Labrenzia sp. VG12: one gene and its partner. The protein of the gene in region 2 interacts with the protein of the main gene of each other region in a pairwise test. Links are inferred from orthologs where the notes say so. Each region holds a gene or a part of one and is shown on either strand. Other genes may lie near its edges.

Region 1 (3,186 bases), 1.1 Mb from region 2 along the record:
TTCCGGAGCCACCTTGTAGGCTGCTCCATTGGCGCAGTCGATAACCACCCGGAGGCCTTCCAGGCTCATTTCCCGCGGCAGGGTGCGTTTGGCAAATTCGATATAGCGCTGCTGTGCACCGTCGATGCGCTTGGCACGGCCAAGTTCACGTGTCCCGGCAAGCAGCGGTGTCATGTCGCTTTCGACCATGTCTTCGATGGTCTTTTCAATCTCGTCGCTGAGCTTGAAGCCGTCCGGACCGAAAAACTTGATGCCATTGTCCTGGAACGGATTGTGGGACGCGGAAATCATCACGCCGAGATCCGTGCGCAGCGAGCGTGTCAGCATGGCAACAGCGGGTGTCGGCATTGGTCCCAGCAGAAACACATCCATACCCACGGACGTGAACCCGGCGACCAGCGCCGTCTCCAGCATGTACCCCGAGAGCCGGGTGTCCTTGCCGATCACCACGCGATGACGGTGCCCGCCATTCTTGAACACCAGCCCGGCCGCCATGCCCACCTTGAGAGCCATCTCAGCGGTCATGGGATATTTGTTCGCCTGACCGCGGATACCGTCGGTGCCGAAAAACTTGCGCATCAATTATGCCTGTCTGAAGTGTTTGTCTTGCGCCTATTTAAGCGCAAACGCGGGCGCTCACGATTCAAAATATGTGAGCAATTGTTACTATTCACTAACGACTGAACGGTTCCCGAACGAAAGATGCCCGGTCATGACCGGGCATCTGTCAGATCGTTCAATGTCACGCAGATCAGGACGGCTGCGGTTCCATGCCGCCGCTGGCTTCGTCGCCACCGCGCTTGGCACCAGCGGTCGGAACAGCTGACGAGCGTCCGATCGGCTGGTCGTCGTCGGTGTCGCGCACCGGCGGCTTGCCGTTCAAGAGGTCCTTGATTTCGTCGCCGGACAGCGTTTCGTATTCCAGCAGGCCCTTGGCGATCGTGTGCAGTTGATCCTCGTGTTCCGTCAGGATCCTGTGCGCCGTCTCGTAGCCCCGGTCGACATAGGCCTTGATTTCCTCGTCGATCATCTTCTGGGTCACACCGGAGATATTCTGCTGGCGCGCCACGGAGTGACCAAGGAAAACCTCTTCCTGGTTCTCCCCATAGGAGATCAGCCCGAGTTTCTCGGACATGCCCCACTGCGTGACCATCGCACGCGCGAGACGTGTTGCCATCTGGATATCGCCCGAGGCGCCGGAGGTGACTTTATCGTGTCCGAAGATCTCTTCTTCGGCAACGCGCCCGCCCATGGCTACCGCAAGGTCCGCGTAACACTTCGCGCGGGTCAGGGACACCTGGTCCTTCTCCGGCAGCCGCATCACCATGCCAAGCGCACGGCCGCGCGGAATGATGGTTGCCTTGTGGATAGGATCGGACGCCTCCTGGTGGAGTGCCACCAGAGCGTGACCGGCCTCATGATAGGCGGTGAGCTTCTTTTCTTCTTCGCTCATCACCAGGGTGCGGCGTTCAGCACCCATCATGACCTTGTCCTTGGCGTCCTCGAACTCGGCCATCGTGACCAGCCGCTTCGACCGCCGAGCCGCCAGCAATGCCGCTTCGTTGACGAGGTTCATCAGGTCCGCGCCGGAAAAGCCCGGGGTGCCGCGTGCCAGTGTCTTGACGTCGACATCCGGAGCCAGCGGCACCTTGCGCATATGAACCTTGAGGATCTTTTCACGGCCGGTGATATCCGGGTTCGGAACGACGATCTGGCGGTCGAAACGACCGGGACGCAGCAGCGCCGGATCAAGCACGTCCGGACGGTTCGTGGCGGCGATGATGATGATGCCTTCATTCGGCTCAAAACCATCCATTTCCACCAGCAGCTGGTTGAGCGTCTGCTCGCGTTCGTCATTGCCGCCGCCAAGGCCGGCGCCGCGATGACGGCCGACCGCATCGATTTCGTCGATGAAGATGATGCAAGGTGCGTTTTTCTTGGCCTGTTCGAACATGTCGCGGACGCGGGACGCACCCACACCGACAAACATTTCAACGAAGTCGGAACCTGAAATCGTGAAGAACGGCACATTGGCTTCGCCGGCAACGGCACGCGCCGTCAGCGTTTTACCGGTGCCCGGAGGGCCCACAAGCAGAACGCCGCGCGGAATGCGGCCGCCCAGGCGCTGGAATTTCTGCGGGTCACGCAGAAACTCAACGATTTCCTGCAAATCTTCCTTGGCTTCGTCGATACCTGCGACGTCTTCAAAGGTCACGCGGCCATGCGCTTCGGTCAGAAGCTTGGCCTTGGACTTGCCGAAGCCCATCGCCTTGCCACCGGAGCCCTGCATCTGGCGCATCACGAAGATCCAGATGCCGAGGATGATCAGCATCGGCAACCAGGAGAACAGCGCACTCAGCAGAGGTGAACTTTCAGCAGGCGGACGCGCATTGACCAGAACGCCTTTTTCGCGCAGTTCGTTCACATATTGCGCCCCGTCCGGCGCATAGGTCTGGAAGGCACCGCCACTGTTATAGCTGCCGGTAATCTTCTGTTCCTGGATCGTGACTTCCCTGACTTCACCATTGTCGACCTGTTTCATGAAGTCCGAATAGGCAATGTCATTGGTAGCGCCATGCTGCGCAGGGCTTTGGAACAGCTGGAACAGCGCGATCAGCAAAAGTGCGATGATCACCCAAAGAGCGAAGTTGCGAAAATGTGCGTTCATTTCGTTTCCTTAACCGCCCAACGCGACGTTACTAGCGCGCGGTCATATTTTCCTTAGGGCGAAGATAGGTCGCCCGAGGCCCGCTGCCAAGGCGGTGCGCCATAGTTGCGCAGATGCACTGACTATTTTCTTAAGCCCGGACGTCTATCAGATCTTTGAAGCCGGGAAAACTCTAGTTTTCCTCAGCCACGTCTCCATCATCGACATAGTTACCGAGCAATTTAGCGTGAATTGGCAGGCGTTCCAAGGTTATGCCGCCTTCCGGATGACTGGTCCCAGGCTCGAGAAGGGCGGTCAGGGCATGGAGCATCAGCACACGCTCGCCGCACCAGACAACCGGGGCACAGTCGAATGCTGCTTTCGGCCACCCTTTCGGCCAGTCAATTTCTTTTGATGACACGGGCGCATCCGACAGCGGACCGAGCTGAAGCGGGATGCCCGCTGGCTCGTCCGGTTCGCCGACGACCGAGAAGACATAGCGTTTGTCCCAGACACCGCGGCCTTTCAGGCCGACCAAC
Region 2 (3,282 bases):
TGGGTGTTTTAAGGTTCGTTTCCCAGAATATAGAACGGGCGGGAGGATTTGGCCCCTCCCGCCCGAAAACTTTTCGTTATCCGCGAATGATCCACACAAGAAACACGCCTATCACGGCCGCAATCAGGCCCGTCAGGCGCAGCGTCTGGTCCGGTGTCTCCAGCGCGCTGCGCATGATGGCTTTCATGCCACCGGGCACCAGCGCGTAGAGCACACCTTCAAGCACAAGGACCAGGCCCAGTGCGGTCACCAGCTCGCTCATTGAGAGGCGAGCGACGGCGACCGGTCGGACACGCCCTGGCTGCCATTGTCATTGGCGGCCGGATCAAGGTTCTGCCCCATCGGGTCCTTGAAGAACCGGAAGAAGCTCGAGTCAGGCGAAAGCACAAGGCTGGTATCCCCCGACCGCAGGCCGGCTTCATAGGCCTGCATGGACCGGTAGAAGGCAAAGAACTCCGGATCGGCGCCGAAGGCTTCAGCAAAGATCTTGTTCCGCTCTGCATCACCGTCACCTCGGGTGATTTCCGAATCCCGCTTCGCTTCAGCCACCAGAACCGTCGCGTCGCGATCTGCGCGCGAACGGATCCGGCGTGCAGCTTCTTCACCCTGGGCGCGGATCTCGGTGGCTTCCCGCTGGCGTTCCGTCTGCATCCGGGCGTAAATCGCCTGGGAGTTGGCATCCGGCAGGTCGGCCCGGCGGATCTTCACGTCAATCACCTCAATGCCGAGTTCCTTGGCGTTTGCGCTGACGTCCTTTCGGATCGCTTCCATGACACCGGAGCGGTCGTCACGCACGAGCGCCACGAAGCTGGTGCGGCCAAGCTCGGACCGGAGCGAGGACTGCAGCAGGGTCGACAGACGGCGGTTGGCCGTCTGCACATTGGCAACACGCTGGTAGAAGAGCACCGGATCGGAGATCTTGTAGCGCGCAAAGGCATCCACCACGAGACGCTTCTTGTCCGAGGAGATCGGCTCAAGCGGCGGCATGTTCAGGTTGAGAACGCGCTTGTCGAGATAGACCACATTTTCAACGAACGGAATCTTGAAGTAGTAGCCGGGTTCGGTTTTGGGCTCTTCAACAATCCGGCCGAGTCGCAGAACAAGCGCCTGCTGGGTCGGGTTGACGATGTAGATCGACATGTAGCCGAGCACGGCCACGCCAATCAGGAAAATGGCAAGAATTCCACTGCGCATGATCAGTTTCCTCCGGTCCGTGCCGTCGTGGCACTGCCGCCACGCGGGTTCAGGTCATTGAGCGGCAGGAAGGGCAAAACGCCCGATCCGGAGGACTCGCTGTCAATGATGATCTTGTTGTTGGCACCCAGGACTTTTTCCAGGGTCTCGAGGTAAAGACGCTCGCGGGTCACATCCGGGGCGTTCTTGTACTGCTCGTAGATCTTGGTGAAACGCTGGGACTGACCGGTTGCCTCGGCGATGGTCTGGTCCTTGTAGGCGTTGGCTGCTTCCAGAACGCGGGCCGCTTCACCACGCGCTTCCGGAACGACCCGGTTGGCGTAGGCTTCCGCCTCGTTGCGGATACGCTCCTGGTCGGCGCGGGCCGCCTGCACGTCGCGGAAGGCATCGATGACCTGTGCCGGCGGGTCAACCCGCTGCATCTGCACTTCGGCAATCTCGATACCGGCCTGGTAGCTGTCCAGGGTCGTCTGCATCAGCGTGACAACGTCGTTCTGGATGGCAACGCGGTTCTCGGTCAGGATGGAGTCGATGTTCGAACTGCCCACCGCTTCACGCATGGCGCTTTCGGCCACCGCCTTCACCGTCGCTTCAGGATCCTGGATGTTGAACAGGTAGTGGCTGATGCCGTCGCGGGTGTTCTTGATACGCCACAGCACCTTGAAGCCGACATCAACGATGTTTTCATCGCCCGTCAGCATCAGGCTTTCTTCCGAGACGTCGCGTGCGCGCACCACACCGGAGCTGGTCACGTTTTCTTCCGTGCCAACCGTTGTTTCACGCTGCAGCTCGACTTTCGGCTTGTAAACTTCGCCGATCGGGTAAGGCCAGTTGTAGTTCAGGCCCGGAGGGGTCTGGTCATTGACTTCACCCAGAACCAGCTCGACGCCGACTTCACCTTCGTCCACGACATAAAAGCCCGTGGCCAGCCAGCCGATCACGACAACACCGGCAACGATGAGCACGCCGATGACACCGAGGCCGCCACCGCCGCCGCCAGGCAACACGTTTTTCATGCGGTCCTGGGTGCGTTTCAGGAGCTCTTCCAGATCCGGCGGGTTGTTACCACCCCGGTTCGGGCCGCCACCGCCCCCCCAGGGTCCGTTGTTGTTTCCGCCGCCGCCCCATGGGCCGCCGCCGTTTCCGCCACCTTTCCAGGGGCCACCGCCACCTGACTGATTGCTCCAAGGCATCAAAACTTCCTTCTTCGAGATCCGGCGATGGGTGCCGGACATGGGCTGGTGCCCGTTCTGACTCACCGTTGGTTATAGGGAGGTTACCAGCCGCTTTCAACGGAAAGCGGGGCGCAAGATCCTCCCGAAACCAATAAGATTTCCCGTGCCGCAGGTGGGGCCTGAGACAGTGTGTGTCAAGCGGCAAAGGCACAATATGCCGCAGCCGGGCGACAGCTTGCGCGAAAATCAGGACCGGATCATGTCGATATGCGGAATGCCGTCCTCGATATAAATGTCGGAAACGGTCTTGAAGCCAAGAGATCCGTAGAACTTTTCCAGGTAGGCCTGCGCCGAGACATGGACCTCGCAGCCAGGCAACAGGTCAAGCGCCTTGTCGATCCCGGCCTGCATCATCAGGCGCCCGAGACCGGTGCCGCGTGCCTCTTCGGCAATCACCACACGGCCGATGCGCGCCATCGCCTTGTCTGCATCCGTCAGGAGACGGATGGAGCCCAGCAAGGCGCCAGTGTCCCGGTTCTGGATCAGATAGTGCAATGTCTCCTGATCCTTGCCGTCAATATCGGCATAGAAAGACTGTTGCTCCAGGATGAAGACCTGCTGACGCAGGCGCAACAGATCGTAGAGCTCTTGCAGGCTGAGCTCGTCAAAGGCCGCCCAGCGGGCAGTCATGGTCGCAGAGAGGGTCATTCACTCAGGTCTTTGGCTTTTGGTGTCGATCTCCTGATCTTCGGATCAGGGATTGCGTCGATAGGTGACGAATGTGAAATCCGCGCTGTCTTTTTCCGTTCTGACGCCGGCATCCCGCTCCGTTTCCCGCCAGACCGCCGCATCAATGTCCGGAAAACGCGTGTCACCGGCCGGTTCGGCAGCAACCTCGGTGATTTCCAGCCGA

The links.
Region 1: the proteins of hflK (region 2) and ftsH interact in binary tests that used the Escherichia coli proteins (3 or more experiments, as listed by UniProt). The link is inferred for Labrenzia sp. VG12 from one-to-one orthologs.

Annotation. Positions count from the first base shown.
Region 1 is NZ_CP022529.1:3,440,095-3,443,280, forward strand. The notes cover bases 211-3,075. They hold ftsH (ATP-dependent zinc metalloprotease FtsH), read right to left. Parts: upstream 2,669-3,075; coding sequence 752-2,668; downstream 211-751. Other genes in these bases: glmM (phosphoglucosamine mutase), read right to left, coding at 211-579; CHH27_RS15845 (ATP-binding protein), read right to left, coding at 2,841-3,075. In the rest of the region: more of glmM, read right to left, coding at 1-210; more of CHH27_RS15845, read right to left, coding at 3,076-3,186. UniProt on the Escherichia coli protein: Acts as a processive, ATP-dependent zinc metallopeptidase for both cytoplasmic and membrane proteins. Plays a role in the quality control of integral membrane proteins.
Region 2 is NZ_CP022529.1:2,389,636-2,392,917, forward strand. Bases 293-3,253 are described here. They hold hflK (FtsH protease activity modulator HflK), read right to left. Parts: upstream 2,388-3,253; coding sequence 1,197-2,387; downstream 293-1,196. Other genes in these bases: hflC (protease modulator HflC), read right to left, coding at 293-1,194; CHH27_RS11205 (GNAT family N-acetyltransferase), read right to left, coding at 2,616-3,077; CHH27_RS11210 (dihydrofolate reductase), read right to left, coding at 3,123-3,253. Outside these bases: CHH27_RS11190 (DUF2065 domain-containing protein), read right to left, coding at 77-250; more of hflC, read right to left, coding at 259-292; more of CHH27_RS11210, read right to left, coding at 3,254-3,282.